3 regions of the Streptomyces sp. NPDC007991 genome follow, and region 3 is predicted to be linked to each of the others. Evidence: riboswitches for the same ligand, from Rfam matches in the RefSeq annotation. Region 3 holds a riboswitch; each other region holds the start of a gene.
What was found. A riboswitch is a leader RNA that binds a small molecule or an ion and turns the genes downstream of it on or off. The one in region 3 is predicted to bind cyclic di-AMP.

Region 1 (9,812 bases), on a different contig from region 3:
TGGGGCAAAGACGTGCTCCAGGCCACGCCCCTGGTCGGCAGCACCCTCTACGAAGCCCTGCACGGCGCGAAGAAGGGCTTCAAGGACGCGTTCGCCCCGCAGGGCCTGTTCGAGGATCTGGGCCTGAAGTACGTGGGCCCGATCGACGGGCACGACATCGGGGCCGTGGAGTCCGCCCTGCGGCGCGCGAAACGATTCCACGGACCGGTCCTCGTCCACTGCCTCACGGAGAAGGGCCGCGGCTACGAACCCGCCCTCGCCCACGAGGAGGACCACTTCCACACCGTCGGCGTCATGGACCCGCTGACCTGTGCGCCGCTCTCCCCGGCGGGCGGCCCCTCGTGGACCTCGGTGTTCGGCGACGAGATCGTCAGGATCGGCGAGGAACGGGACGACATCGTCGCGATAACCGCCGCCATGCTGCATCCGGTCGGCCTGGGCGGGTTCGCCGAGCGGTTCCCGGACCGGGTGTGGGACGTCGGTATCGCCGAGCAGCACGCGGCCGTGTCCGCGGCGGGTCTGGCGACGGGCGGCCTGCACCCGGTCGTCGCCGTCTACGCCACCTTCCTCAACCGCGCCTTCGACCAGCTGCTGATGGACGTGGCCCTGCACCGGTGCGGGGTGACCTTCGTGCTGGACCGGGCCGGTGTCACCGGCGTCGACGGGCCCTCCCACAACGGCATGTGGGACATGTCGATCCTCCAGGTCGTCCCCGGCCTCAGGATCGCCGCGCCGCGGGACGCCGACCAGCTGCGCGCCCAGCTGCGCGAGGCCGTCGCCGTCGACGACGCGCCGACGCTGCTGCGCTTCCCGAAGGAGTCCGTCGGCCCGTCGATCCCGGCCGTGGACCGGGTGGGCGGACTGGACGTGCTGCACCGTGCAACGGAGCCGCAGGTTCTGCTGGTGGCCGTGGGCGTGATGGCGCCCGTCTGTCTCCAGACCGCCGAGCTGCTGGAGGCCCGCGGCATCGGCTGCACCGTCGTCGACCCCCGCTGGGTCAAGCCCGTCGACCCGGCGCTGCCCCCTCTCGCCGCCGGGCACCGCCTGGTCGCCGTCGTCGAGGACAACAGCCGGGCGGCCGGGGTCGGCTCGGCCGTGGCGCTGGCCCTGGGCGACGCCGAAGTCGACGTGCCCGTACGGCGGTTCGGCATCCCGGAGCAGTTCCTCGCGCACGCCAAGCGCGGCGAGGTGCTCGCCGACATCGGCCTGACACCCGTCGAGGTCGCCGGACGGATCAGCGCGAGCCTGACCGTGAAGAAAGAGCTGTCCAAGGAGCCACAGGAATGACCACCGCCGAATCCGCGTCGGAGTCGTCGCGGGCCGGGGAGTTCGATCTCGGCAAGCTGCTGGCCGAGCGCGGAGCCGAGCGCTACGAGCTGCACACCCGGTACCTCAACCACCAGCTCCCGCGCATGCTGCACACCATCGGCTTCGACAAGGTCTACGAGCGCGCCGAGGGCGCCTACTTCTACGACGCGGACGGCAACGACTACCTGGACATGCTCGCCGGGTTCGGGGTGATGGGCCTCGGCCGCCACCACCCCGTCGTGCGCAAGGCGCTGCACGACGTCCTGGACGCCCGGCTCGCCGACCTCACCCGCTTCGACTGCCAGCCGCTCCCCGGCCTGCTCGCCGAGAAGCTGCTCGCGCACAGCCCGCACCTGGACAGGGTGTTCTTCGGCAACAGCGGCACGGAGGCGGTCGAGGGCGCGCTGAAGTTCGCCCGGTACGTCACCGGCAGGCCCAGGATCCTGTACTGCGCGCACGCCTTCCACGGCCTGACCACCGGCTCCCTCTCCGTGAACGGGGAGTCCGGCTTCCGTGACGGCTTCGCCCCGCTGCTGCCCGACACGGCCGTACCGCTCGGCGACCTCGACGCGCTGGAAAGGGAGCTGAGGAAGGGCGACGTCGCCGCCCTGATCGTCGAGCCGATCCAGGGCAAGGGCGTCCTGGAGGCCCCGCCCGGCTATCTCCTGGCCGCCCAGGACCTGCTGCACCGGCACAAGGCGCTGCTCATCGCCGACGAGGTGCAGACGGGCCTCGGCCGCACCGGCGACTTCTACGCCTACCAGCACGAGGAGGGGGTGGAGCCCGACCTGGTGTGCGTGGCCAAGGCGCTCTCCGGCGGCTATGTACCGGTGGGTGCGACGCTCGGCAAGGACTGGATCTTCAAGAAGGTCTACTCGTCGATGGACCGGGTGCTGGTCCACTCGGCGAGCTTCGGATCCAACGCGCAGGCCATGGCGGCGGGCCTGGCGGTGCTGTCGGTGATGGAGAACGAACAGATCGTCGCGGGTGTCCGCGCCACCGGGGAACGGCTCAGATCCCGGCTCGCGGCGCTGACGGACACGTACGAGATGCTCGCCGACGTCCGCGGCCGGGGCCTGATGATCGGCATCGAGTTCGGCCGGCCCAAGTCGCTGAAGCTGCGCAGCCGCTGGGCCATGCTCCAGGCCGCGCGCAAGGGACTGTTCGCGCAGATGGTCGTCGTACCGCTGCTCCAGAAGCACCGGATCCTCACCCAGGTCTCCGGCGACCACATGGAGGTGATCAAGCTGATTCCCCCGCTGATCATCGGCGAGCGGGAGGTGGACCGGTTCGTCGACGCCTTCACAGCCGTGATGGACGACGCGCACGACGGGGGCCTGATGTGGGACTTCGGCAAGACGCTCGTCAAACAGGCGGTGGCGAACCGGTGATTTTTGCCTCTGAGGCAAGAAATTTGCCGGTGGGGCAAGGCTCGGGCTGAATGGAGGCATGAGCTCCTCCGAGACCGAGCGGTCCTCCGGGGCCGCCCCGTCGCCCGACCAGGCAGCGGATGCGCTGCCCGCCGTCGCGCCGCAGCTGCGGTCGCTGCGGCGCCAGGCCTCCTTGACCCTGGAGGGCGCGGCCCGCGCCGCCGGGCTGTCGCCCGCCCACCTGTCCCGCCTGGAGACCGGGCAGCGCCAGCCCTCCCTGCCGATGCTGCTCGCGCTCGCCCGCATCTACGGTACGACCGTCGCCGAGCTGCTCGGCGAGACGCCCGCCGCCCGGGATGCCGTCATCCGCGCCGCCGACATGGAACCGACCGCGGCGGGCGGCTGGACGTACTGGCAGGCCGGCGCGCCCGGGCGCGGGATGCAGGCCCTGCGCGTCCACGTCCCGTACGGCTCCCAGGGCGACATCGTGCGCGTCCACCCCGGCGAGGAGTGGCTTCACGTGCTCCGGGGACGGTTGCGACTGCGCCTCGGCGACACCACGCACCACCTCGCGCCCGGCGACAGCGCCCACTTCGACTCGCTGACCCCGCACCGGATCGCCGCCCAGGACGCGGACGGCGTCGAACTGCTCTTCGTCCACACCCTCTTGCAGAGCCCCACGGCCGCCCTGTGCCTGGGCCCCACCCCGGGAGACATGCCGTGAAGGACATGGAGGAGAAGTTCCCCCGCGCCCTGTGGGTGCGGCTGTTCATCTACCTCGTGGTGGGCCACGTCTTCGCGGCCTTCGTGTATCTGCTGTTCGAGGTCGGGGCCACGTAGCCGCCGGGCCGCCGCCGTACGTCAGTCGAGCAGCCGCTCGCGCAGCCGCTCCCGGCTCTCCGGGGCGAACCCGAGCCCCTTCTCCAGATACGCGTCGACGGCGCCCCAGGTCTCCTCGATGGTGTCGAAGGCCGCCGTCAGGTACTCGGCGCGCGCGTCGAACAGGGGGCTGAGCAGCTCCATGACCTCGGGGGAGTAGGCCGAGGCGGCGGAGCTGCTGCGGTGCACCTTGTAACGGCGGTGCTTGGCGTTGGACTTCAGGTAGTCGTCGACGATCGCCTCGCGCTCGACACCCAGGGCGAGCAGCGTCACCGCGATGGACAGACCCGCGCGGTCCTTGCCCGCCGCGCAGTGCATCAGGGCGGGGACGCTGTCCTCCGCGAGCGCGTGCAGCACCCGGGAGTGCTCGGCCGTGCGGTTCCTGATGATCGTGCGGTACGAGGCGATCATCCGGTCCGCGCCCTTGCCGTCCGAGAGGATCGCGCGCAGCTGGTCCAGTTCGCCGTCGCGCACCATCTTCCAGAACTCGGCGCCGTCGGCCGGGTCGCTCAGCGGCAGGTTCACATTGCGCACGCCCGGCAGCTCGACGTCCGGCCCTTCGAGCTTCTGGTCGGCCGCGTTGCGGAAGTCGAAGATCGTGTGCAGGCCCAGGGTGGTCAGGAAGGTGGCGTCCTCCCCGGTCGCGTGCGCCAGGTGGCCGCTGCGGAACAGCACTCCTTGCCGCACCCGCCGTCCGTCCACGGTCGGCAGTCCGCCCACATCGCGGAAGTTGCGCACTCCGGCCAGCTCGGGCTCGGTCGACGGGACCTGCTGCGTCACGAGGGCTCCTCCCCTTCGGCGCCGCCGGCGCGGCTCGTCGACGGGCACCACTCGACGATACGACATGCCCTGCCTGGGGCAATGAGTTGTCCACAGGCGTTGCCGGGAACCCCCGCGGCCCTTGATGATGTCGGAGCCTGGTCGCACCTGGTCGGGCTTGTTCGAATCTGTGAGGGCTTGATGCTGGACATTTCCGAAGACGGTCGTACGTGGGTGCTCTCCGGGCCGGCCAGCAGCTACGCCGTCCATGTCACCGACCGCGACGAACTGCTGCACCTGCACTGGGGCGCCCGGATCGGCCTCGCCGACGCCGAGGCCCTCGCCGTCCGGCCGCTGCCGGACTACTGGCCCTTCGAGTCACCGCTCGACGGACGCGAGGAGTATCCCGTCGAGGGCGGCCCCCGTTTCGTCCGCCCCGCCCTGTCCGTACGCACCGCCGAGCGGCGCGGCACGGAGTGGACCTACGAGGGTCATGACGCCGAGGACGACGAACTGCGGCTGCGCTTTCGCGACGGCGACCTGGCCATCACGCTGCACTACCGGATGCGCTCCGCCACGGATGTCGTCGAGCGCTGGGTGACCCTCGACAACCACGGACCCGCCGTCGAGGTGCTGCGCGCCGACTCCGCCACCTGGACCCTGCCCGACCGCGACACCTGGCGGCTTTCCCAGCTGCACGGCCGCTGGGGCGCCGAGTCCCGGCTGGAGCGCTCCGCCCTCACCCACGGCGAGAAGGTCATCGGCAGCCGCCGCGGCCACACCGGTCACCAGCACCTGCCGTGGATCGCGCTCGACACCGACGCGACCGAGGAGCACGGCGAGGTCTACGGATGCGCCCTGGGCTGGTCCGGGTCCTGGCGGATCGCCGTGGCCCAGCTCCCGGACGCGCGCGTGCAGATCACCGGCGGGTCCGGCTACGACGACTCGGGCCTGCTGATGCTGGGCACGGGGGAGTCGTACACGACCCCCGTCTTCGCCGGGCTCTGGAGCGACGGCGGCCACGGCGGGGCCAGCCGCGCCTGGCACGCCTACCAGCGGACATACGTGATCCCGAGCGCGGACCAGGACCGGCCGGTGCTCTTCAACTCCTGGGAGGCCACCGAGTTCGACATCTCCGAGGAGCAGCAGCGGGCGCTCGCCGAGCGGGCCGCCGCCATGGGCGTCGAGCTGTTCGTGGTCGACGACGGCTGGTTCGGGACGCGCACCAGCGACCGGGCCGGGCTCGGCGACTGGACCCCCAACCCCGACCGCTTCCCGGGCGGCCTCAAGCCGCTCGCCGAGCACGTGCACGGCCTCGGCATGCAGTTCGGGATCTGGGTCGAGCCGGAGATGGTCAACCCGGACAGCGACCTGTACCGCGCGCACCCCGACTGGGTGCAGTACCAACCGGGACGAAAGCGGACGGAATTCCGCAATCAGCTCGTACTCAATCTCGCCCGCGAGGACGTCCAGGAGTACCTCTGGGAGCAGCTCGACGGGCTCTTGTCCAGCGCGCCGATCGACTACGTCAAGTGGGACTTCAACCGCTGCTTCACCGACGCCGGCTGGCCGGACGACCCGTACCCGCAACGGCTGTGGGTCGACCACGTGCACGCCCTGTACGGCCTGCTGGACCGGCTGCGGGCCGCCCACCCCCGGGTGGCCTTCGAGTCCTGCTCGGGCGGCGGCGGCCGGATCGACATCGGTGTGCTCGGCCGCACGGACCAGGTGTGGACCTCGGACAACACCGACCCGCTCGACCGGCTCGCCATCCAGCACGGCTTCAGCCAGATCCACCCGGCCCGGGTCATGGCCGCCTGGGTCACCGACAGCCCGAACGCCATGCTCAACCAGCGGGCCAGCTCCCTGCGGTTCCGGTTCGTCAGCGCCATGGCCGGGGTACTCGGGGTCGGCGGCGACCTCACGAAGTGGACGGAGCGGGAACTCGCCGAGGCGCGGGACTGGGTGGAGCTCTACAAGGAGATCAGGCCCGTGGTGCAGCGCGGCGACCTGTACCGGCTGCGCCCGCCGGAGGGCGGCCTGAGCGCCGTGCAGTACGTCCTCGGCGACGAGACCGTCGTCCTGGCCTGGCTCCAGGCGCAGCGCTACGGCGAGCCCGTTCCGGCACTCCGGCTGCGGGGCCTCGATCCCGCGGCGTCGTACGAATGCCTCACAACGGGCGAAGTGCATCGAGGGGGCGTACTGCTCCATCACGGACTGCGGGTCGGCCTGCGCGGGGATCTAAATGCCGCTGTCGTCCGGCTTAAGCGCAAGTAGCCCTTCTGTCCGAATAGGCAGTGCTTCAGTTGTTTAGGCGTAACGTGCCCCGACTGTAAAGGGGATGAGGTCGGGGTGCGTGAGCATCGTCATATTCGTGACGATGTGTTGTTGCCATGTGCACGTAATTCTGGCGCGATTCAGGGGTATTGCGGGATGCGGGAGATCGGTAATCCACGCTCCGTGACGGAAAAAGTGCCGACGCGTCAAGAAAAACGCCGTCACGGGGAACCGCACGCTTGTCCCTTTGCGTCCTGGTCGCTTACGTTCCACACCCATCCGGACGGACGCCTAATCCTGCCGCCGCCCGGAGCCCCACACACTGACCCGACGTACGGCAGGAGCGGGGGACCCACAGGTAAGACGCCTGTTCCGGTTCCCGGAACGGCTTGGGGTTAAGCCGCGCCTCGGCGTGGCCGGACATCTCCAGTCCGCACCCGACAGCTCACCTCGCAGGCGACGGAGAGGAATTCGCCATGCCCGCGAAGGGTAAGCACCGCCGCCCGAAGTCCCAGCGTTTCACCCGCTCCATCGTCGTCGCCGGAACCGGTGGGGCCGCTCTCGCCCTTCCGCTCATGGGGGCCGCCGGCGCCCACGCCGCCACTCCGAAGTCGACTCCGGAAAGAGTCGTCCAGTCCGCTCCGGCCGCCGAGAAGAAGGCCGCCGAAAAGGCCACGGGCGCCCGCTCGTACACCGTGCGGGCCGGTGACTGTCTCGCGAAGATCGCCGACGAGCAGAATGTCGACGGCGGCTGGAAGAAGCTCTACGCGGACAATCGTGACGCCGTCGGTGACGACCCGTCGCTGATCCACCCGGGGCTGAAGCTGGCGATCGGCAAGAAGGCGGCGGCGAGTGCGCCCAAGCCCGCTGCCCCGTCGAAGCCCTCGGCTTCCCAGTCCTCGGCTTCGAAGTCCTCCGCCTCCGAGTCGCCCTCGAAGCCGGCTGCCGCGAAGCCGGCCGCCGCGACCTCCAGCGGCTTCACCCTCCCGGTGGAGGGCGCCACCATCGGTACCCCGTACCACATGGCCGGCAGCATGTGGTCCAGCGGATACCACACCGGTGTGGACTTCGTCGTTCCGACCGGCACCTCGCTCAAGGCCGTCGGCGCGGGCACGGTCGTCTCCGCCGGCTGGGGCGGGGCGTACGGCAACCAGGTCGTCATCAAGCTGAACGACGGTTTCTACGCGCAGTACGCCCACCTGTCCTCGCTCTCCGTCTCGGCCGGCCAGACCGTGAGCGAAGGACAGCAGATCGGCCTGTCCGGTGCCACCGGCAACGTGACCGGACCGCACCTGCACTTCGAGATCCGCACCACGCCGGACTACGGCTCGGACGTGGACCCGGTCGCCTACCTGCGCTCGCACGGCGTCTCCGTCGGCTGACCGACCGCGTCACCGCCCGCCTGACACGCGACCGAAGGCCGGACCCCGATCCCCGGGTCCGGCCTTCGGTGTGTGCGCCTTGCGAGTGTGCGCGCCATACGGGTGTGCTCCCGTTTCGATCGCTCCAAGGGATCGACAGCGGGCGGCAGTTGGGACACAGTGATCCCGTCCGGAGCGCAAGCGCTTTCTAGAGCCTTCCAGGCGGATCCCCGAGGAGACGTGTCCCGTGCCGACCACTCGTAGAGCGTTCGCGGCCATGGCCGCCGGAGCCGCCCTGACGGCGTTCGGCCCGACGGCGAACGCGAACGCCGCGGCCCGTCATCGCCGCCTCATCGCCCACGACGACTTCTGCCACGGCCTCGACCAGTGGGCGACCGAACTCCAGGACGGTGGCACCGTCACCGCCTCTCGCGGCGTTCTGGAGATCGACGTGCCGAGCGGGGCGACGGTGTGGTTCAGGCAGCGGCTCGAAGGCCCGTACGTCCTGGAGTACACCGCCACGCCGGTCTCCGAGGGCGGGGTCAACGACCGGGTCTCCGACCTCAACAACTTCTGGAACGCGACCGATGTCCGCTCCCCGGGCGATCTCTTCGCGACGACGCGTGGTGGGGCGCTGGAGGAGTACGACCACCTGACGACGTACTACGCCGGTTACGGGGCCAACTACAACACCACGACGCGGCTGCGACGCTATGTCGGGCAGCCCGGTGTCCGGCCCCTGATCTACGACTACACCGAGCCGCTGCTGGTGCCGGGTGAGCCGAACCGGGTGCGGATCGTCTCCGACGGTTCGGCGGTGCGGTGGTGGAACAACGGGCGGCTCGTGTTCGACTACAGGGATCCGGAGCCGTACACGGCAGGGCACTTCGGCTTCCGGACCGTGTGGAGTCACTTCCGGATCACGGGCTTCCGGGTGTGGCGACAGAGGCCCCAACATCCCTGACGGGCGACCTATTCCGGAGTTGGTGAACACTTTAGGAGTGGCTTATCTCACCGCCCGTCAACCCTTTCCTACGGTCGCGTAAGTCACATTCGAAGGTGAATCATGAGCTGCTGTGGCAGACGATTCGAAGAGTGACAGCAGAGCAGTGATCGGGTCGTACGTGGCGGTGGGGGACAGCTTCACCGAGGGTGTCGGTGATCCCGGCCCCGACGGGGCGTTCGTCGGCTGGGCCGACCGGTTCGCCGTCCTGCTCGCCGACCGCCGGCCCGAAGGCGACTTCCAGTACACCAACCTCGCCGTGCGCGGGAAGCTCCTCGACCAGATCGTGGCGGACCAGGTTCCGCGGGCCGTCGGCATGGCCCCCGACCTCGTCTCGTTCTGCGCCGGGGGCAACGACATCCTCCGGCCGGGTACCGACCCGGACGAGGTGGCCGAGCGCTTCGAGCGGGCCCTGGTGCGGCTCACCGCCGTGGCCGGCACGGTGATGGTGACGACCGGGTTCGACACGCGTGGGGTGCCCGTGCTCAAGCACCTGCGCGGCAAGATCGCGACGTACAACGGGCATGTCCGGGCCATCGCCGACCGGTACGGCTGCCCGGTGCTCGACCTGTGGTCCCTGCGCAGTGTCCAGGACCGCAGGGCCTGGGACGCCGACCGGCTGCACCTGTCGCCCGAGGGGCACACGCGGGTGGCGCTCCGCGCGGGGCAGGTGCTCGGGCTGGAGGTTCCGGCGGACCCGGAGCAGCCGTGGCCGCCGCTGCCGGCTCGGGGGCCTCTTGAGGTCCGGCGGGACGATGTGCACTGGGCGCGGGAGTTTCTGGTGCCGTGGATCGGGCGGCGGCTGCGTGGGGAGTCGTCGGGGGACCATGTGACGGCGAAAGGGGCGCTGTCGCC
Region 2 (9,812 bases), on a different contig from region 3:
TCCGCGACCCCCGTGATCCATGTCATGGTGACAACCCGGATCGATTGTGCAGTGCGGATCGTTGTCAATGCCGCGTGAGCTGCCTCTCTGGCCCGCCGACCCCCCTGTGAGCCCTCCGCCGGACCCTCTTCCGCGCACCTGCCCCGGGGCACCCATACCATGCTTCTGAACACGTTCAAAGGCCCCTTGGGCCCCCAGAAGGGTCAACGTGACCCTTCTCGTCGCCCTGGAGTGCCGAATTCCTTGTGAAGAACTTCACGAACTTTTCCGGAGGGCTGCTCCCGGGGGCCTCGCGCGAGCCCCCGGGAGGCGCTCAAACGTGATCCATGCCTGCTCAGAAGCGGCCTGCTGCCTGTCCGAGGCGACCTAGGCGACGGACCACGCGATGCCGTCGAGGATGTCGTGCTCGCTGACGACGACCTCCTGCGCGCCGGTCCGCTCCATGATCGACAGCAGGACGAGGGACCCCGCCCCGATCACGTCGACCCGGCCGGGGTGCATCGAGGGCACGGCCGCGCGCTCGGCGTGGGTGGAGCGCAGCAGCCACTCGGTGATCTCGCGGACCCGGTCGTGGGAGACACGGGAGTGGTGGATGGCGGCCGAGTCGTACGCGGGCAGTTCCTGGGCGATCGCCGACACGGTCGTCACGGACCCGGCCAGGCCCACCAGCGTGCGGGCCTCGCGCAGCGGGACCGTCTCCTCGGCGAGGTCGAGGGCGGCCTCGATGTCCGCCCGCATGGCCGCGATCTGCTCCGTCGAGGGCGGCTCGGTCACCACCCCGTCCCGGACCAGGTGCCGCTCGGTCATGCGGACACAGCCGATGTCCACCGAGCGTGCCGCGCGGACCCGGTCGTCGCCGACGACGAACTCGGTCGAGCCGCCGCCGATGTCCACGACGAGGTAGGGCTTCGGCAGGTGGTCGCGCCCGGCGAGCTCCTTGGTGGCGCCGGTGAAGGAGAACTCGGCCTCCTGGTCCCCGGAGATCACCTCGGGCTCGACGCCCAGGATGTCCAGCACGCCGCGCACGAACTCGTCCCTGTTCTCGGCGTCCCGGGAGGCGGAGGTCGCCACGAACCGCAGCCGCTCCGCCCCGTGCTCCTTGATGATCCCGGCGTACTCGCGGCAGGCCGCGAAGGTCCGCTGGAGCGCCTCGGGGGCGAGCCGGCCGGTGCGGTCGACGCCCTGCCCCAGCCGCACGATCGTCATCCGGCGGTCCAGATCGACCAGCTCGCCGGTGCCCGGGTCGGCGTCGGCGACCAGGAGCCGGATGGAGTTCGTACCGCAGTCCACGGCGGCGACACGGGTCACTGGGCGTCCTCCTCGACGGTCGTCACACAGGCGCCCTTGCGCCACCACTCGGGCAGCATGGCCAGCGCCTCGTCGCCCAGCGGGTTCACGCCCGGCCCCGCGGCCAGCGCGTGCGCCACCAGCACGTGCAGGCACTTCACCCGGTCCGGCATGCCGCCCGCGCTGGGGAAGTTCTTCAGCTCCTCGATCTCGTCACGGCGCCGGATGTAGTCCTCGTGCGCCGCCCGGTACGCCGCCGCCAGCTCCGGGTCCGCGGCCAGCCGCTCGGTCATCTCCTTCATCACGCCGTTCGCCTCCAGCGTGCCGATCGCCGAGTTCGCCTTCGGGCACGTCAGGTAGTACAGCGTGGGGAACGGAGTCCCGTCCGGCAGCCGCGGGGCCGTCTCGACGACGTCGGGCTGTCCGCACGGGCACCGGTGCGCGATCGCGCGCAGGCCGCGCGGGGGCCGGCCGAGCTGCTGCTTGAAGGCCTCGACGTCCGTGTCGGTGGGCTCGGTGCGCGGGGTGGTCGGCGGGGGCGTTTCCATGACTGTGTTCAGGCTGTCTTTCTGGGTTCAGGTCACTGGCTGGGTGTCGGGTCACTGGTCGGAGGCGTCGGCCTTGTCGACCCCGTCCCAGACGTTCGAGTACCAGGGGCGGTCGGCCGCCCCGAGGTCGGCGTGCGACTGCTTCGCCGCGTGCGGGTCGACGACGATGAACCCCGTCTCCCCCGGCATGACGTAGTGCAACCGCTTCCGGATCTGCTGCTCCGCGTACGCGTCGTCCTGCCAGCGCGCCTTCTGGTCGCGCAGCCGTTCGACACGCTGGCGGGCCTGCTGCTGTTCGCGCTGGAGGTCGTCGATCTCGGCGCGCTGCGAGACGTACTCCCGCATCGGGTAGGCCAGGGCCACGATCAGCGAGCACATCACCAGGGCGAGCAGCGCGGCCCGGCCGGTCAGCCGGGAGCGGCGGGCCTGGCGCTTGGTCTGGGAGCGGTAGACCCGGGCCGCGGTCTGCTCGCCGAGCAGCCGGATCCTGGTCGCGGTGGAGAACCGGTCCCGGTCCTTCACGGCCATCTGTCCGCCTCCCGCTCCGCCGTCATACGCGCGTACGTCCCCGGACACGGTACGGGACCGAGTACGGGGACGTACGTACGACGCTGCTACTTACGGGCCGGGTCAGCCCTTGAAGCGCGGGAAGGCGCTGCGGCCGGCGTACACCGCCGCGTCGTCGAGGATCTCCTCGATGCGCAGCAGCTGGTTGTACTTGGCGACGCGCTCGGAGCGGGCCGGGGCGCCGGTCTTGATCTGACCGCAGTTGGTGGCGACGGCCAGGTCCGCGATGGTGACGTCCTCGGTCTCGCCGGAGCGGTGGGACATCATGCACTTGAAGCCGTTGCGCTGGGCCAGCTCGACGGCGTCGAGGGTCTCGGTCAGCGAGCCGATCTGGTTGACCTTGACCAGGAGCGCGTTGGCCGCGCCCTCCTCGATGCCGCGGGCCAGGCGCTCGGGGTTGGTGACGAACAGGTCGTCGCCGACGAGCTGGACCTTGTCACCGAGCTTGGCGGTGATGGTCTTCCAGCCCTCCCAGTCGTCCTCGAACAGCGGGTCCTCGATGGAGACGAGCGGGTACGCGTCGACGAGCTCCGCGTAGTACTCGGTCATCTCGGCGGCCGAGCGCTCCTTGCCCTCGAAGGTGTAGACGCCGTCCTTGTAGAACTCGGACGCGGCGACGTCGAGCGCCAGGGCGATCTGCTCGCCGGGGGTGTAGCCGGCCTCGTTGATCGCCTCCAGGATGAGGTCGAGGGCCTCGCGGTTGGAGCCGAGGTTCGGGGCGAAGCCGCCCTCGTCGCCGAGGCCGGTGGCCAGGCCCTTCGACTTCAGGACCTTCTTCAGCGTGTGGTAGACCTCGGCGCCCCAGCGCAGGGCCTCGGAGAAGGACTCCGCGCCGATCGGCGCGATCATGAACTCCTGGATGTCCACGTTGGAGTCGGCGTGCGAGCCGCCGTTCAGGATGTTCATCATCGGCACCGGCAGCAGGTGCGCGTTCGGACCGCCCAGGTAGCGGAAGAGCGGCAGGTCGCTGGCCTCGGAGGCGGCGTGGGCGACGGCGAGGGAGACGCCGAGGATGGCGTTGGCGCCGAGGGAGCCCTTGTTGTCGGTGGCGTCCAGGTCGAACATGGCCTGGTCGATCAGGCGCTGCTCGGTGGCGTCGTAGCCGACGAGCTCCGGGCCGATCTGCTCGATGACCGCGAGGACGGCCTTCTCCACACCCTTGCCGAGGTAGCGGTTCGAGTCGCCGTCGCGCAGCTCGATGGCCTCGAAGGCGCCCGTGGAGGCGCCGGACGGGACGGCGGCACGGCCGGTGCTGCCGTCGTCGAGGCCGACCTCGACCTCGACCGTGGGGTTGCCTCGGGAGTCCAGGATTTCCCGGGCTACGACGACGTCGATGGACGGCACGAGCATCTCCTTCTTCATGTGACGCGGGTACGCGGGCCGCGGGGACCCGGCGAGGCGCGGGCCGCGGTGGCTCGCGACATGAGCCTAACCGGCTCCGGGCGATCGGCCACCGGGTCGCCCACCCCATGGACAGAACCGAGAGTAAATTGTTTCCGAACGGAACAAAGCCGGTTCGCAAAGACCGGCAGAAAAAACCCCGCCCCGGTGCGCACGGGGGATGACGCACCGGGGCGGGGAGCCCGTGGGGACGGGGGTGGGCCGCTGCTTACTTCAGGTGCAGCTGCTGGCCCGGGTAGATCAGGTTGGCGTCCGTGATGATGTCCTTGTTCAGCTCGAACAGCTTCTCCCAGCCGCCCTCGACCTTCTGCTCGGTCGCGATGGAGCTGAGGGTGTCACCCTTGACGACCTTGTACTCGCCGTCGCCCTTCTTGACCTTCTTGCCGGTCGGGGTGGTGACGGTCTTCTGGGTCTGGGCCGGGCGCTCATCGGAGCGGGAGGCCGGCTGCTGCTCGCTCTGGCGGGTCTCGGTGGAGCCGCCGCCCTGCGCGGAGCCGCCGCTGTAGCCGGCGCTCGACAGGCCCTTGCCGCAGACCGGCCAGGCACCCTTGCCCTGGCTCGCGAGGACCTTCTCGGCGACCTGGATCTGCTGGTCCTTGCTCGCCTGGTCGGCGGTGGAGGCGTACTGGGTGCCGCCGTACGCGGCCCAGGTGGAGGCGGAGAACTGCAGACCGCCGTAGTAGCCGTTGCCGGTGTTGATGGACCAGTTGCCGCCGGACTCGCACTGGGCGACGGCGTCCCACTCGGAGGCGGTGGCGGCGGAGGCGCTGCCGGACGCCATCAGCGGGGCGGCGACGGCGGCACCGGTGACACCGGCGATGGCGATGACCCGAGAGGCCTTGGACGGACGGCGGTGCGTGCCCTTGCCGGAAAACAGCATGGAGAGATCCCCTCACCGACGCCTGCGAGGTGAGCTGTCGGGTTCGGGCCGGTTGAGTTGCCCGGCCGCGTCCCTCCCGGGACACGGCTTCACCCCAAGCCCTTCCGGCACAACCGGCCGGTCGGGCACTTACCTTGGGTCCCCCGCTCCTGCCTGCGGCGCTTGACGCGACGACTGTTCCCGTGCGGCCGCTGGCAGGATTCGGCGTTGCGGCAGCCGGGGCTCGCGGTGGCGAGCGGTCATGACCGTAGACACGCGATCCGCGGAATTCCAAAGACGATCAGGGCTTCTGAGATCTATCTCTCACCGCACCGATAAGGGACATCAGACGCAAACGGTGACATGAACTCGCGCGGTTTCGGGGTGACTTCCGCCGCCGTTTCCGGACTGCCCCACCGGCTACTTCTCGTCCGCTTCGACCCCTACGGTGAGCTTCTGACCGGGGCGGATGAGGTCCGGGTCGGTGCCGACGGCCGTCTCGTTCCCGGCGTAGAGGGCGTGCCATCCGCCGCTGAGGTCAAGAGAGTTCGCGATGGACCAGAGGCTGTCGCCGGGGCGAACGGTGTAGGAGCCGTCCGTCGCCTCCCGGGAGGCCCCGCCGTCGCGCGAGGCGTGCCGTCCGGCGGACCCGGACGTACGGCCGTCCTCGGCCGCGGTGCCCTCATCGGCGCTGGGGCCGCGGTGACGGCCGGCGGTGGTGTCGGGTTCGGGTCCGGCTTCGGGTTCGGCGGGTGCCGAAGAGTCGTCGCCCTGACGGGAGTTGTCGGGCTGGTCACTCTCGGGGGCAGGCGACTGGTCCCGCGTCGAGGCATCGGCGGAATCGGATGAATTGTCGGACTTGGCGGTTTCGTCCTCCGAGGTCGACTGCCTGTCGGAGGACGACTCGGAGGAGTCGAGCAGTCCGGGCGAGTCCGTCGGATCGGAGGAGTCGGAGGAGTCGGAGGAGTCGGAGGAACCGGACGAGTCGGACGTGTCCGAGTCCTTGTCCTGCTCCAGGCCGGAGAGCAGCCCGCAGGTGCGCCAGGCGCCGACACCCTGGTCGGCGAGGATTCTCTCGGCCACGGCGATCTGCTGGGAGCGGCTGGCCAGGTCGGCACTCGGGGCGTAGTCGAGACCGCCGTGGTTCTCCCAGTCCTCCTGGGACAACTGGAGGCCGCCGAAGTATCCGTTGCCGCTGTTCTGGCTCCACGCGCCGCCGGTCTCGCAGTCCGCGACCCGGTCCCAGGTCGTACCGTCGGCCGCGCTGGCACCGGAGGCCCCGAGGAGCGGGATCGCGATGGCGGAGCCGGTTACCCCGGCCGCGACGAGGAGAGCCGGAGCCTGGCGGGGGCGACGGTGCCGACCGTTCCCGGAGAGCATACGGAGACCTTTCGCGAGACAGCAGTGACCGGCGCGGCGGAGGGTGCCTGGGCCGCGCTGATGATGGGTGAACGTATCGGCAGTCGATCACTTGTCACAAGTTCATGCCGCGCAGATCACGTGAAGATCACAGTCATGACGGCGTGTCATGTTTAGGCCGGTGAGAACTCCACCGGCAGCGTGCGCAGCCCGCGCATGATGAGACCGCCGCGCCATCTCAGCTCGGCCGGGTCCGCCGCGAGCCGCAGGTCCGGGAGGCGGGTGAGGAGCGCGGCGAGCGCGGTCTGGCCCTCCAGGCGGGCGAGCGGGGCGCCGAGACAGTAGTGGATGCCGTGGCCATAGCCGAGGTGCTGGTTGTCACGGCGGGCGAGATCGAGCGCGTCCGGATCGGCGAACCGCTCCGGATCCCGGTCCGCGGCGGCCAGGACGACGAGGACCGGGTCGCCGGGCGCGATGTGCTGCCCGCCGAGCGTCAGCGGCTGGGTGGCGAACCGCCAAGTGGCGAGTTCGACGGGGCCGTCGTAACGCAGCAGCTCCTCGACGCCGGTCTCCAGCAGGCCGCTCTCCCCGGCGGCGAGGGACGCCTGGAGGCGCGCGCGCTGCCCGGGGTGGGTGAGCAGGGCGTAGGTGCCGTTGCCGATCAGGTTCACGGTCGTTTCGAACCCGGCGAACAGCAGGATGAAGGCCATGGCCGCGGCCTCGTTCTCGGTGAGGTGCTCACCGTGGTCGGAGGCGCGGATCAGCCCGGAGATGAGGTCCTCGCCGGGGGCGGGCTCGGTGGGCAGCGCCTCCCGCTTGCGGTGGATGAGGTCGGCGAGATAGCCGCGCATCTTCTTCACGGACCGCGCCACGCCGCCCCGGGGCCCGCCCTGGTGACGGATCATCATCCCCGCCCAGTCGCGGAAGTCGTCCTGGTCCTCGCGGGGGACACCGAGCAGGTCGCAGATGGCGTAGATGGGGAGCGGGAACGCGAACTCGTGGATGAGGTCGGCGGACCCCTTCCGCGCGAAGCCGTCGATCAGGGTGTCGGTGAGCTCCCGCACCCGCGGCGCGAACTCGGCGACCCGGCGGGGCGTGAACGCCTTGGACACGAGCCGCCGCAGCCGGGTGTGGTCCGGCGGGTCGATGTTGAGCAGATGCGTCATCAGCTCGGCCTTGCGCTCCCCGGGGATCCCGGTCTTGCCCTTGGCGTGCGCGGGCTCGTCGTGATGCGCCGGGTTCTTGGAGAGCCGGGGGTCGGCGAGCGTCTGCTTGGCATCGGCGTACCGCGTGACCAGCCAGGCCTCCACGCCGCTGGGCAGCTTGGTGCGGTGCACCGGGGCGTGCTCGCGCAGCCAGGCGTAGGCGGGGTAGGGGTTGCTCGCGAACTCCCAGGTGAAGAGGTCGGGAGCGGCGGGCGGGGTGCTGGGCTGGGGCTGGTCGGTCACTCCCCGACGGTATCGGGCTCCGCCTCCCCCCTGCCCTCGGCCGGTCTCAGCCCTGCTCCGCCTCCCTGATCGCGTCCCGGTACGCGCGGGCCGCCGCTCTCAGGGCCGCTTCCGGGTCCACGCCCTCCGACTCCGCGCGGACCGCCAGGGCCAGCAGGTCGTAGCCGATGCCCTCGACCGGCGGGAGCGGTATGTCCAGGCCGGCTGTGCGGGCGCGGGACGCCAGCTTGGCCGCGAGGGCCAGGCCGGGCTGGCCGAGGGGAATGCCCTCGGTGACCGAGCTGCGCTGCTTCTCGACCGCCTTGGTGCGCAGCCAGTGCGCCTTGACCTCCTCGGGCGTGGTGGCCGTCGCGTCGCCGAAGACATGCGGGTGGCGGTGGATCAGCTTGGCGACGATGCCGGCGGCGACGTCGTCGACGGAGAAGGGGGCCTCCGGGTCCTCCTCGGCGATCCGGGCGTGGAAGACGACCTGGAGGAGGACGTCACCGAGCTCCTCGCGCAGTTCGTCGCGGTCGCCCTCCTCGATCGCCTCGACGAGTTCGTACGCCTCCTCGATGCCGTACTTGGCCAGGCCCTGGTGCGTCTGCCGGGACGACCACGGGCATTCGGCGCGGATGCGGTCCATGACCTGGACGAGATCGAGCAGGCGGGCGCCGGGCAGGTCGTAGGAGGCGGGGAGCAGCTCCAGCTCGGGCATGGCGACGCGGCCGGTGCCGGCTAGGCGGGCCAGGCCGTCCGTCAGGGCCGGCTCGCCCTCGCCCGTGGCCACGACCACCACCGTGCGCCCGCCGGCGCAGGCGTCGACCAGCTCCTCGGCCGTCGGGGACGCCTCCTCGACGGAGATGCCCGCCTCGCGCAGATACGGCAGCTGCGGGTGCGCGCCGTCCGCGCACAGCACCCGGCCGGCCGCGTGCAGCGCCCGCCAGGCGGGCCAGGACAGCAGGCCGGGGGCGACACGGTGGCTGGTGGTGAGCAGGACGATGCGGCCGGGGGCGGCGGTGGCTTCGGGGCTGTTGGCGTTCACGATTCGAAGCTATCCCACGCCGCCGACAGCCCCGGAAGTTATCCACAGGCCTCCTGGACACCTGGCCCTGGGCCCTGGGCCCGGGCCCTTGATCCCGGGGCCCTACATGTTCTGCTGCGCCTGCGCCGCCGACACGTCCCGCACCCACGGCGTCTTCGCGTCGGCGCGGCTGCTCTTCTGCACGTCCCAGGTGCCGTAGCGCGGGTTGAGGTCGACGTTCAGGTCCTTGGAGGCCTCGGACAGGGCCTTCCAGAACTCGGGGCGGTTGGTGTCGGTGCCGAGTTTCCGGGCGAGCTTCTGGGCCTCCAGCTGGAGGCGGAGGTTCTCCTCCAGGCGCTGCGGCGGGATGCCGTACTGCTGGAGCCAGGTGGTCTCCAGCGCCTTGGCGCCGCCGGCCTGCTGCTCAAGGCCGGACCGCATCTCCTGGATCTCCCTGCGGGTGACGGTCACACCGGCGTCCTGGGCGGCGCGGTGCAGCACCCGGTCGAGGACCATGGTGTGCAGGGTGTCGCGGGTGAGCGTGCCGGTGCCGGCGATGGCCTGCTGGTACTGGGCGTCGTCCCGCACGGCCGCGCGCTGGGCCGCGCGTACCTCCCCGACGCGGTCCTCCAGCTGGGAGACGGTGATCCGCCGGCCGCCCACCACGGCCGCCGCGCCGGGGTGCGCGTCGTTGCCGCAGGCGGTGAGCAGGGGCGCCGCGGCGGCGATCACGGCGGTGAGGACGAGCGCGGTGCGACAGCGGCGGTGCAAGGAGACCTCCCGAGGAGATTGTGCGACGGTGCACAAGGTCTTGCGGTGATCGATGGTAGGCAGTGGCCACGCTCTGGCCAACCCATTCGACCAACGATTCACCGGGACTTCCGGCACCGCCGCGCGGACCGGTCCGTGAGGCCCCCTGCGAAATGCGCCCGCGGCATGGTCACAGGGGATGCCGCATCCACACGTTCGGCTCGACGTACACCGCGTACCCGCGCTCCGGCTCGCAGCGCACCGGTACCAGGGCGCCGGGCACCTCGATGTCGCCCCGGGTGTCGAACGGCAGGCCCGTCCAGCGGCGCCAGTCCGCCAGTGGGGCGGCCACCGTCATGGAGGCCGGTGCCACGGAGTCGATGGTGGCACCGGCCCGGGCGTGGACCCGCAGCCACGGGTCCTGGGGCAGGCCGTCGGGGCGGACCCGGTGGGCGTACTCCTCGATGGGCGTGTGCGGTTCCAGGTGCTTGGCGTTGGGGCGGACCGGGGCGACGACCTCCGAAAAGCCGTGCGCCCGGGCGTTGTCGCGCATGGCCGAGAGCATCAGCGCGGACAGGCCGCGGCCCTGG
Region 3 (9,812 bases):
CCGGTGATCAAACTCTGGGAGAGCACCGTCGCCGTGCCGCTCATCGGCACGCTGGACAGCGCACGCAGCCAGACGGTCATGGAGAGTCTGCTCGACGCGATCGTCGCCGAGCGCGCCCGGTACGCCATTCTCGACATCACCGGCGTGCCCACGGTCGACTCGCTGGTCGCCCAGCACCTGATGAAGACGGTGGCCGCGGCCCGGCTGATGGGCGCCGAGTGCATCGTCTCCGGCATCCGGCCAGCTATCGCGCAGACCATCGTCCAGCTGGGCATCGACCTCGGCACGGTGCTCACCCGCGCGAGCCTGGCGGACGCCCTGGCCTACGCGCTCAGCCGGGAGGGCGTCGAGATCGCGCCGCTCCGGGCGGACAGCGCGGGCGCGCGATGACCGGCCCCTCGGCGAACGGGCCAGGGGGATTCGGGCCCCCGGTCGCCGGGCCCTCGGGCGGGCACGGCTTCACGGTGCCGGTGCTCCGGCTGGGCGACATCCTGCTGGTCACCCTCCAGGGGGAGCTGCACGACGGCATGGCCGAGCAGCTCCAGCAGGACATCACCGACCGGATCGCGCACACCAGGGTGACCGGCGTGGTCATCGACATCTCCGGCGTGGACATCGTCGACTCCTTCCTGGGGCGGGTCCTCGCCGAGATCGCCGCCGCCGCCGGACTGCTGGCCGCCCGTACGGTGCTGGCCGGGATGCGCCCCGCGGTGGCGATCACCCTGGTGGAGCTGGGGCTCACGCTGCCCGGACTGCGGACCGCCCTGGACGTCGAACGCGCGATGGAGCTGCTCGCCCCGGGTGAGCGGCAGGGAGAGGGGAGTCCGTGATGCGGGCCTCCCGCCATGCCGCCCCGGCCAGCCTGCCGATCGGCTCGGACGCCGACCTGGCCTGGGTGCGGCAGCAGGTCCGGCAGGCCGCCGCCGAGCTCGGGTTCGGCCTGGTGCAGCAGACCAAGCTCGTCACCGCCGCCAGCGAGCTGGCCCGCAACACCCTCGTCCACGGCGGAGGTGGCCATGTGGAGATCACCCCGCTGGACACCGGGCCGGCGCCCGGCCTGCGGCTGGCCTTCGTCGACGCCGGGCCCGGCATCCGCGACCTGGACCGGGCGATGACCGACGGCTACACCAGCGGCGGCGGGCTCGGACTCGGCCTGAGCGGGGCCAAGCGGCTGGTCCAGGAGTTCGAGGTGGACAGCCGGCCCGGTGAGGGGACCACCGTCACCGTCACCGCCTGGGCCACGGTCGTGCCGCCGGCCCGGCCGGGGCCGTGATGAGCAGGGTGTGGGACGTGCCGGTCGACGACTCGACCCGGGTGCGGGACGTCCGGGTCGCGGCGGAGACGGCCGGCGCGTGCGCGGGGCTCGGCCCGCACCGCATCGCGACCGCCGCGCTGGTGGCGACGGAGCTGGCGACCAACCTGGTGCGGCACGCGGACGGCGGCTACGTCCTCATCGACCTCGTCGAGCGCGCCACCGCCGACGGCCGGCGCCCGTCCGTGCAGCTCGTCGCGCTCGACCACGGCCCGGGCATCCCGGACGTCGCGGCGGCGATGCGCGACGGCTACACCACCGCGGCCTCCCTGGGCGCCGGCCTCGGCACGTGCCGGCGCATAGCGAACGACTTCGACCTGCACAGCGTGCCCGGCCGGGGCACGGTGGCCATGGCCCGTATCGACCACGAACCCCCCGTCGGCGGGTACCGGACGCCCCCGCGGGGCCCGCGCGCCGGTGGCGTCAACGTCCCCCTCGGCCGGGCCGAGCACTCCGGCGACGCCTGGAGCCGGGTCTGCGCCGGCGACCGCCACACCCTCCTGCTCGCCGACGGGCTCGGGCACGGGCCCAAGGCCGCGGAGGCGTCGGGCGCCGCCGTGGACGCGCTGCGTGACGTGGCCGACCGGCCGCCCGCCGAGATACTGCGGGCGCTTGGCCGGTCCCTGCGCCGCACCCGGGGCGCGGCGGTCGCCGTGGCCCAACTGGACCTGGGGTCAGGGCGGTTGCAGTTCGCCGGGATCGGCAACGTCGGCGCCCGGCTGCGCACCGACGGCACCTGGAAGGCGATGCTGTCCCAGCCCGGCATCGTGGGCGCGCAGGCCCCGGCGTCCGTGTCCGTGCAGCGGGAGCTGTGGCGAGGCGACAGTCTGCTCGTCCTGCACAGCGACGGCCTGCCCGGCCGCTGGACACCACCCGACGACACCGTGCTCCTCGGCTGTGACCCGGCGGTGGTGGCCGCGGTGGTGCTCCGCGACGCGGGCAGCGCGGCCCGCCCGGTGCGGGACGACACGTGTGTGGCGGTGCTGGGCGGGGGTCAAGGCGGGGGCGTCGGGAGTCGTCATGGCCCGGGGGGCTGAGGGGCATCGGGATCCCGCGCCGCCAGAAACCCCCGCAACCCCCGGCTCAGCGCCACCCGTTCCGCCGGTTCCATCGCGGCCAGTGCCGTGGCCAGGGCCCGTGCGCGGCGGACGGCGACATCGCCGAGGACGTGCCGGCCGTGCGGGGTGAGCCGTAGCTGTACCTCGCGCCGGGTGTCCGGGTGCGGGGCGCGTTCCAGGAGGCCGGCCGCCGCCAGGCGGTCGCACAGGCGGCTGGCCGTGGGGAGGCCGATGTCCAGCCGGTCCGCCAGGGCCGTCAGGTTCAGCCCGGGCGCCGCCTCCAGGGTGCGCAGGGCCCGCAGTTGGTGCAGGGACAGCCGCAGGGACGCGTCCTGGGCGGCGACCGACCACAGGGCCGTCAGGCTCTCCACGGCGTCGGCGATCTGTGCCGCGACGTCCTCCGGGCCATCACCCCGTCTCCTCGCCCGGGGATCGCCGGGGCCGCCGAAATCGGTCACGAAACGGTCACTTTCCATAAGCTCCGGGTACTGCAGAGGTCGCCCTCTTTCAAAGGCTGTACCCGATGAGCCGAGCGGCAAGCCGCCCCGTTCGCGCACCGTCCGTGCCGGGAGCTCAGCCCGCGCTGAGCCCCGTCAGCGCCGCGAGCGGCAGCGTGTGCTGGGTCTGGAGGACCTTCGCGCGCAGGTACCGGACGTTGTGCGCGGTGGTGAAGACGCCCGTGGGGACGCGGTCGCGGACGGCCACGCCCAGGTCGCGCAGCTGGGCGGCCTTGTCGGGGTTGTTGGAGAGCAGGTCCAGCTCGCCGATGCCCAGGGCCCGGAGCATCTGGGCCGCGGCCGTGTAGTCGCGGGCGTCCTCCGGCAGTCCCAGGGCCGCGTTCGCCTCGTAGGTGTCGAGGCCCTCGTCCTGGAGGGCGTACGCGTCGAGCTTGTTATAGAGGCCGATGCCCCGGCCCTCCTGGCGGAGGTAGAGGAGCACGCCGCCGCGCTCGGCGATGCGCTCGACGGCCTCGCGCAGCTGCGGGCCGCAGTCGCAGCGGGCCGAGCCGAACACGTCCCCGGTCAGGCACTCGGAGTGCAGCCGCACCAGCGGAACCGGGCCGGGCTCGCCCAGGACGACGGCCACGTGCTCCTGGCCGTCGGCCAGGCCGTGGAAGGTGACGACTTCGGCGTCGACCTCGTAGCCGTCGTGAAAGCGCAGTGGGACCCGGACGCGGGAGCGCGGGGTGGCGAGGACAGCGGGCGTGTCGGGCATGCGGGGCCTCCGGGTTCCGTTCCTGTTCGGCTGCACAGCCGTCGGCTTGCGGTCTGCTTCAGATTTGAAGCAGATCCACGTCCGGAACCCTACCCTTGCTTTAAATTTGAAGCAACGAGAAGCGTGAGGTCGAGGTGCGTTGTGACGTGTGTCACGAACAGGCCGTCGAGGACCTCCGTCGCCACGGCACGTCGTCCGACGCCGGCCGCGCCCCGTCCTCCTGGAGCCCCTGCGCGATCGCCGTGGCGATCTCCTCCAACTGCTCCACCTGCTCCTCGCTGAGCCGGTCGAACAGGAAGCTCCGCACGGTCTCGACGTGCCCGGGCGCCGCCCGGTCCAGTACGGCGAACCCGTCGTCCGTCAGGGCCGCGATGCTGCCCCGCTTGTCGTACCGGCAGGCCTCGCGCCGCAGCATGCCGTCCTTCTCCAGTCGCGTCACGGCGTACGTCAGCCGGCTGCGGGTGATCTTCAGCCGCTCGGCGAGGTCGGTCATGCGCAGCCGCCGCTCCGGGGACTCCGACAGGACGGACAGGATGGAGTAGTACAGGTGCGGCATGCCGGCGTCCTGCTGGAGCTGCCGGTCGATCGCGTCCTCCAGGAGGGAGGATGCGGCGATGTACGCGCGCCAGGCGCGTTGCTCCTCGGGGGTGAGCCAGCGAGTCGTCATGCCGCCAGTGTAGGTTTGTTTCAAACTTGAACCAAGCCCTGTCCAGTCCGCCGTCCCGACCAGCCGCGGAGCGTCGATGTCCCACCCGTACGTCCTGCTGTCCGCCGCCGTCTCCCTCGACGGCTACCTGGACGACACCGGTCCCGAACGCCTGCTGCTGTCCAGCCCGGCCGACTTCGACCGGGTCGACGAGGTCCGTGCCTGCGTCGACGCGATCCTCGTCGGCGCCGGCACCATCCGCGCCGACAACCCGCGGCTGCTGGTGAACTCACCCGAGCGCCGCTCCGCCCGGGTGGCCGCGGGCCGGCCGGAGTACCCGCTCAAGGTCACCGTCAGCGGCTCCGGCGACCTCGACCCGGGCGCCCGGTTCTGGCACACCGGCGGCGAGAAGGTCCTGTACACCACCGACCGGGGCGCACAGCGCGCCGGTGCCCTCGGCATCGCCGCCGACGTCGTCCCGCTCGGCGCCGACCTCGACTGGCGGCGGCTCCTCACCCACCTGCACGACGTCCGCGGCGTACGACGGCTCATGGTCGAGGGCGGCGGCCTGATCCACACCCAGCTCCTCACCCAGGGCCTGGCCGACGAACTCCAGCTGGTCCTCGCCCCGCTCTTCGTGGGCGACCCCGGGGCACCCCGCCTCTTCGGACCCGGCGGCTACCAGTCCGGCCGGCTCCGGCTGCTGGAGACCCGGCGGATCGAGGACGTCGTCCTCATGCGCTACGAGCCGACCGCCCCCGGCACCGGCCCCCTCCCCTCCGCCGCCGACCACCACTGGCTGGCCCTCGCCTGCGAACTGGCCGCGCGGTGCCCGCCGTCGGACACGGCGTTCAGCGTCGGCGCGGTGGTGGTCGCGGCCGACGGCACGGAACTGGCCCGGGGGCACTCCCGCGAGGGCGGCGACCCGCTCGCGCACGCCGAGGAGGCGGCCCTGGCCAAGCTCGACCCGGCCGACCCCGGGCTCGCCGGCGCCACGGTCTACAGCAGCCTGGAGCCCTGCGCCCGCCGGGCCTCCCGCCCCGCACCCTGCGCCCGGCTGATCCTCGACGCGGGCGTACGGCGCGTGGTCACGGCCTGGCGCGAGCCGGACACCTTCGTGGCGGACGCCGACGGCAGCGGCCTGCTGGCGGCCCGGGGAGTGGAGGTCCTCGTCCTCTCGGAGCACGAGCAGCAGGCCAAGGCACCCAACCGTCACCTGCTGCGCAGCCGCTGAACACCGGGTGTGCGCGAGCGGTCCCGCGGATGGCGTACACTGGTGTCACAACGACGCGGGGTGGAGCAGCTCGGTAGCTCGCTGGGCTCATAACCCAGAGGTCGCAGGTTCAAATCCTGTCCCCGCTACTGAAGGCCGAGGGCCGGAATCCGAAAGGGTTCCGGCCCTCGGTGTTTTCCCTGAACTCGCCCTTACTCTCGGTGAGCGAATCGCGCCGCTCCGCATGACAACTGACACGCCGTCAAAGACCGTGAGTCGCTTACGAGGCGGTCAACTCGCCCGTTTTGGGCTGGTCGTGGCGGGTTGGTTCGCGCGAAAAAGGTTAATGATCAAGCGGAACCGCTGGAATACCCACCGCGCGTCTATTAACGTTCGATAACGCAGCGCGGTCGTCCCAGCCGTCACAGAAGGCGGCTCCGTGCGCACGCGCCGAATCCCGAAAGGGAACCGGGGAACCACCACTTGGGGTGAATCGAGCGGATGCCGCCGTGGAAGCACGGCCGGTATACGCGCGTAGGAGACCTTCCTGCTCCGAACCCGTCAGCTAACCCGGTAGGCGAGAAGGAAGGAAAGGAGTACGCCCACGTGGCGTCCAACCGGCCTGCCCCCGCGGCCCCGTCCGCGCCGAACCAGCGCGACACCGAAACCTTCGGCTACGGCGGTCACCACACCGACGAGGGCCCGTTCCAGGAATGGAACCCCACCGCGGAGTCCATCCGTCCCATCCGCGGCCGGCATCGCGTCACCAAGCAGCGCGGCGGAGGACTCGCGCGCAGCTCCACCGTCCTGGGCGTCGGCGTCATAGCAGCCGTGGGCGCGGGCGGCATGGCCAGCGCCCAGACCGGCAAGCCGCCGGTGTCGATCTCCGTCCCGGACCTGCCCTCGGTGGGTTCCCTCATCTCGGACGACGACACCCCCGAAGGCTCCGCCACCCCGCTCAGCAGCCTCGGCACGGCCGCCGCCGAAACCGAGCAGGGCACCTCCGGCGCCGGTGAGGCACTGCGCGCCCGGATCATGGCGCAGGTCGAGCACCAGCAGGAACAGATCGAGACCAAGGCCGCGCAGGACGCCGCCGAAGCCGCCCAGAAGGCGGCCACGGAAGCCGCCGCCAAGGCCGAGAAGGAAGCCAAGGCCAAGGCCGCCGAAGCCAAGAGGAAGGCGGAGGAGGAGGCCCGGAAGAAGGCCGAGGCCGAGCGGCTCGCCGCCCTCGCCAAGCAGTACACACTGCCGACCTCCGCGTACACCATCACCTCGACCTTCGGTCAGTCCGGCGCCTACTGGTCCTCCGGCTACCACACCGGCCTCGACTTCGCCGCCCCCACGGGCACGCCGATCAAGGCGGTGCACAGCGGCACCATCACCGAGGCCGGCTGGAGCGGCTCGTACGGCTACAAGACGGTCCTGACCCTCGATGACGGCACGGAGATCTGGTACGCGCACCAGTCGTCCATCGGCGTCAGCGTCGGCCAGAAGGTCAGCACGGGCGACGTCATCGGCCGCGTGGGCGCGACCGGCAACGTCACCGGGGCGCATCTGCACCTCGAGGTCCACACCGGTGGTTCCAACAGCGGCATCGACCCGATGGCGTGGCTGCGGGGCAAGGGCCTGAACGTCTGAGCGGCGGTGTTCCGGGTTTCCCGCGGGGAGTTCGTGCGGGGAGCGTGCGGGGGGCGTTTACGGGACTTTTGCGTCCGCTGTGGAATGAGCCTCCCCCGCACGGCCGTTGACACGGAGCATGACTTCTCTTCGCAAGCTCGGCTCCTCCGGCCTCGAGGTCTTCCCGCTCGCCCTCGGCGGCAACGTCTTCGGCTGGACGGCTGACGAGGCTCAGTCCTTCGCCGTCCTCGACGCGTACGCCGCCGCCGGCGGCAACTTCGTCGACACCGCCGACGTCTACTCGGCGTGGGTGGACGGCAACCAGGGCGGCGAGTCCGAGACCGTGCTCGGCAAGTGGCTGACGTCACGCGGCAACCGCGCGGACGTCGTCGTCGCCACGAAGGTCAGCCAGCACCCCGAGTTCCAGGGCCTGTCCGCCGCCAACATCAAGGCCGCCGCCGACGCCTCCCTGCGGCGCCTCGGCACCGACTACATCGACCTCTACTACACCCACTTCGACAAGCCCGAGGTGCCGGTGGAGGAGATCATCGGCGCACTCGACGACCTCGTGAGGGCCGGGAAGGTCCGGCACATCGCCGCCTCCAACATCTCCGCGGAGCGGCTGCGGGCCTCACTGGAGTTCTCCGACCGCGAGGGGCTCGCCCGGTACGTGGCCCTCCAGCCCCACTACAACCTGGTCTCCCGAGACACCTACGAGGGCGAGCTCCAGGACCTCGCCGCGCGGACCGGCCTGGCGGCCGTCCCGTACTACGCGCTCGCGTCCGGCTTCCTGACCGGCAAGTACCGGCCCGGTACGACCGTCGACAGCGCGCGGGCGGGCGGTGCCGCCCAGCACCTTCAGACCGAGCGGGGCCGCCGGGTCCTCGACGCCCTCGACGAGATCTCCGCGGCCCACGACGTCCCCGCCGCCACGGTCGCCCTCGCCTGGCTCGCGGCCCAGCCGACGGTCGTGGCGCCGATCGCTTCCGCGCGGACGGTGGAGCAACTGCCCGCGCTGATCGGCGTCGGGGAGCTGACGCTGACGGAGGCGGAGCTCGGGCGGCTCACGGAGGCCTCGGCCTGACGGTTTCCGCCAGGCGGGGCTGACCCGGGTGTCCGCTACGGCCGGTACGGGTTGTACGCGGGGTGCCCGAGGTGCCCGAGGTACGGGCTCGGTGTCGGCGTCGTCGCGTACCCGTACCCGTACGCCCCGTGCACCGGCCAGGGCGGGGCCGCCACCGGTACCGGAGGGGCCGTGATCCGCGCGGCGTGGTCCAGCGCGGGGCGAGCCACCTCCCGGCGTCGCCACAGTTCGTCCAGCAGTTCCCGCTCCCGTACGACGAAGTCGGCACCGGCGCGGCCGCGGCGGCCCCGGTGCCGCAGGAACGCCAGGGACGTCGCGTACGCCTCGTACCGCGCGACCTCGCGCGCCGCCGCCCGGCCCGCGTGGCGGCGGGCGTACTGGCGGGCGATCCGCCGGGCCCGCATCGAGCCGAGCGCGTACGGCTCGACCGGGGACAGCCACCCGGCCACGGCGTAGGCGGGCAGCTCCGCCTGTACGGTCTTCAGCTCCCGCTGCCGCGTCCAGACCACCAGCCACGTCAGCAGCCCGAAGATGGGCACCATGAACGCCGCGTACACGGCGAAGAACCCGTACTCGCCGAACGCCGACGAGGCGTTCCACATCGCGTGCATGCCCATCGCGAGCAGCAGCCCGGAGAGCGGGAAGGCGACACGGCGGACGTGCTGGCGGTCCGCCGCGAGCGCGGAGACACCGAAGCCGATGCCGGTCAGCACGGTGAAGAGCGGGTGCGCGAACGGCGACATGATGATGCGCACGAAGAAGGTCGCCGCCGTGACGGAGGCGATGCCGGTGCCGCCGGTGAGCTGGTCGGTGCCGAAGGCGGTGCCCAGGTAGAGGATGTTCTCCGTGAACGCGAAGCCGGTGGCCGTGACGCCGGCCGCGACCACTCCGTCGAGGATGCCGGTGAAGTCGCGGCGGCGGAAGAGGAAGACCAGGAGGACGGCCGCCGCCTTGGCGATCTCCTCGACCACCGGCGCTATCACGGTCGCGCCGAGCGTGTCCGCGCTGGACGGGTCCGCCGTCGCCGTCGCTATCCATCTCGTCGCGAAGCTGTTGGCGACGATCGCTATGAGCGCCGCCGCGCAGGCGCCCCAGGCGAAGCAGAACAGCAGGTTGCGCCAGGGGCCCGGTTCGACCCGGTCCAGCCAGCGGAACGCGGCTATGAGCAGGGGCACCGGGAGCGTGGCCAGCCCCAGCCCGACCAGGAACCCTTCCGTGCCGGTCTCCTCGCGGACCAGGGCGAGGATGACGAGCCCGGATATCGCGAGCAGCGTGGTCGGCGCGCCGTAGCGCACCCAGGTGCGCTGCCACCAGTGGGCGTGCCGCAGGGGGCCGGCGGCGGGTGCGCCGCCGGCGGGACCACGGGGACAGGGATGTGGGGGGCAGGTGGCCACGGCATTGACCCTAACGACGGATGGGCGCTGACCGCAGGCGGGGAGGGATATGGGTGCGGTGCGAGTGCGGTCAGGCGCCGGCGGGGGGTTGGTCCACGTGCTGTACGCGACGGAAGAGGAGGTCGTTCACGACATGTCCCTTGTCCAGTCCCTGGCCCTCGAAACGGGTCAGGGGACGGAAGTCGGGACGGGGCGCGAAACCGCCGTCCGCCTGGGTGTTCTCGAAGTCGGGATGTGCCGTGAGTACGTCGAGCATCTGTTCGGCGTACGGTT

Region 1: another riboswitch for cyclic di-AMP. It lies ahead of ACFZDA_RS13320 (peptidoglycan DD-metalloendopeptidase family protein); the one in region 3 lies ahead of ACFZDA_RS30900 (peptidoglycan DD-metalloendopeptidase family protein).
Region 2: another riboswitch for cyclic di-AMP. It lies ahead of ACFZDA_RS11270 (transglycosylase family protein); the one in region 3 lies ahead of ACFZDA_RS30900 (peptidoglycan DD-metalloendopeptidase family protein).

Annotation. Positions count from the first base shown of each region.
Region 1 covers NZ_JBIBJD010000004.1:374,620-384,431, reverse strand. The annotation lists gene dxs (1-deoxy-D-xylulose-5-phosphate synthase) at 1-1,287, shown strand, start outside; gene ACFZDA_RS13345 (aminotransferase class III-fold pyridoxal phosphate-dependent enzyme) at 1,284-2,699, shown strand; gene ACFZDA_RS13340 (helix-turn-helix domain-containing protein) at 2,758-3,402, shown strand; gene ACFZDA_RS13335 (DUF6126 family protein) at 3,399-3,518, shown strand; gene ACFZDA_RS13330 (tyrosine-protein phosphatase) at 3,540-4,337, opposite strand; gene ACFZDA_RS13325 (alpha-galactosidase) at 4,518-6,593, shown strand; cyclic di-AMP (ydaO/yuaA leader) riboswitch at 6,904-7,065, shown strand; gene ACFZDA_RS13320 (peptidoglycan DD-metalloendopeptidase family protein) at 7,070-7,975, shown strand; gene ACFZDA_RS13315 (DUF6250 domain-containing protein) at 8,202-8,918, shown strand; gene ACFZDA_RS13310 (GDSL-type esterase/lipase family protein) at 9,064-9,812, shown strand, end outside.
Region 2 covers NZ_JBIBJD010000003.1:601,274-611,085, reverse strand. The annotation lists gene ACFZDA_RS11290 (exopolyphosphatase) at 367-1,308, opposite strand; gene ACFZDA_RS11285 (DUF501 domain-containing protein) at 1,305-1,835, opposite strand; gene ACFZDA_RS11280 (septum formation initiator family protein) at 1,887-2,363, opposite strand; gene eno (phosphopyruvate hydratase) at 2,466-3,746, opposite strand; gene ACFZDA_RS11270 (transglycosylase family protein) at 4,012-4,683, opposite strand; cyclic di-AMP (ydaO/yuaA leader) riboswitch at 4,688-4,854, opposite strand; gene ACFZDA_RS11265 (transglycosylase family protein) at 5,083-6,042, opposite strand; gene ACFZDA_RS11260 (cytochrome P450) at 6,195-7,469, opposite strand; gene ACFZDA_RS11255 (nucleoside triphosphate pyrophosphohydrolase) at 7,516-8,493, opposite strand; gene ACFZDA_RS11250 (SurA N-terminal domain-containing protein) at 8,596-9,243, opposite strand; gene ACFZDA_RS11245 (N-acetyltransferase) at 9,413-9,812, opposite strand, start outside.
Region 3 covers NZ_JBIBJD010000011.1:337,534-347,345, forward strand. The annotation lists gene ACFZDA_RS30855 (RsbRD N-terminal domain-containing protein) at 1-390, shown strand, start outside; gene ACFZDA_RS30860 (STAS domain-containing protein) at 387-830, shown strand; gene ACFZDA_RS30865 (ATP-binding protein) at 830-1,273, shown strand; gene ACFZDA_RS30870 (SpoIIE family protein phosphatase) at 1,273-2,349, shown strand; gene ACFZDA_RS30875 (MarR family transcriptional regulator) at 2,331-2,828, opposite strand; gene ribA (GTP cyclohydrolase II) at 2,944-3,585, opposite strand; gene ACFZDA_RS30885 (MarR family transcriptional regulator) at 3,737-4,252, opposite strand; gene ACFZDA_RS30890 (dihydrofolate reductase family protein) at 4,329-5,465, shown strand; tRNA gene ACFZDA_RS30895 (tRNA-Met) at 5,520-5,593, shown strand; cyclic di-AMP (ydaO/yuaA leader) riboswitch at 5,883-6,039, shown strand; gene ACFZDA_RS30900 (peptidoglycan DD-metalloendopeptidase family protein) at 6,051-7,082, shown strand; gene ACFZDA_RS30905 (aldo/keto reductase) at 7,201-8,145, shown strand; gene ACFZDA_RS30910 (PrsW family glutamic-type intramembrane protease) at 8,181-9,539, opposite strand; gene trmB (tRNA (guanosine(46)-N7)-methyltransferase TrmB) at 9,610-9,812, opposite strand, start outside.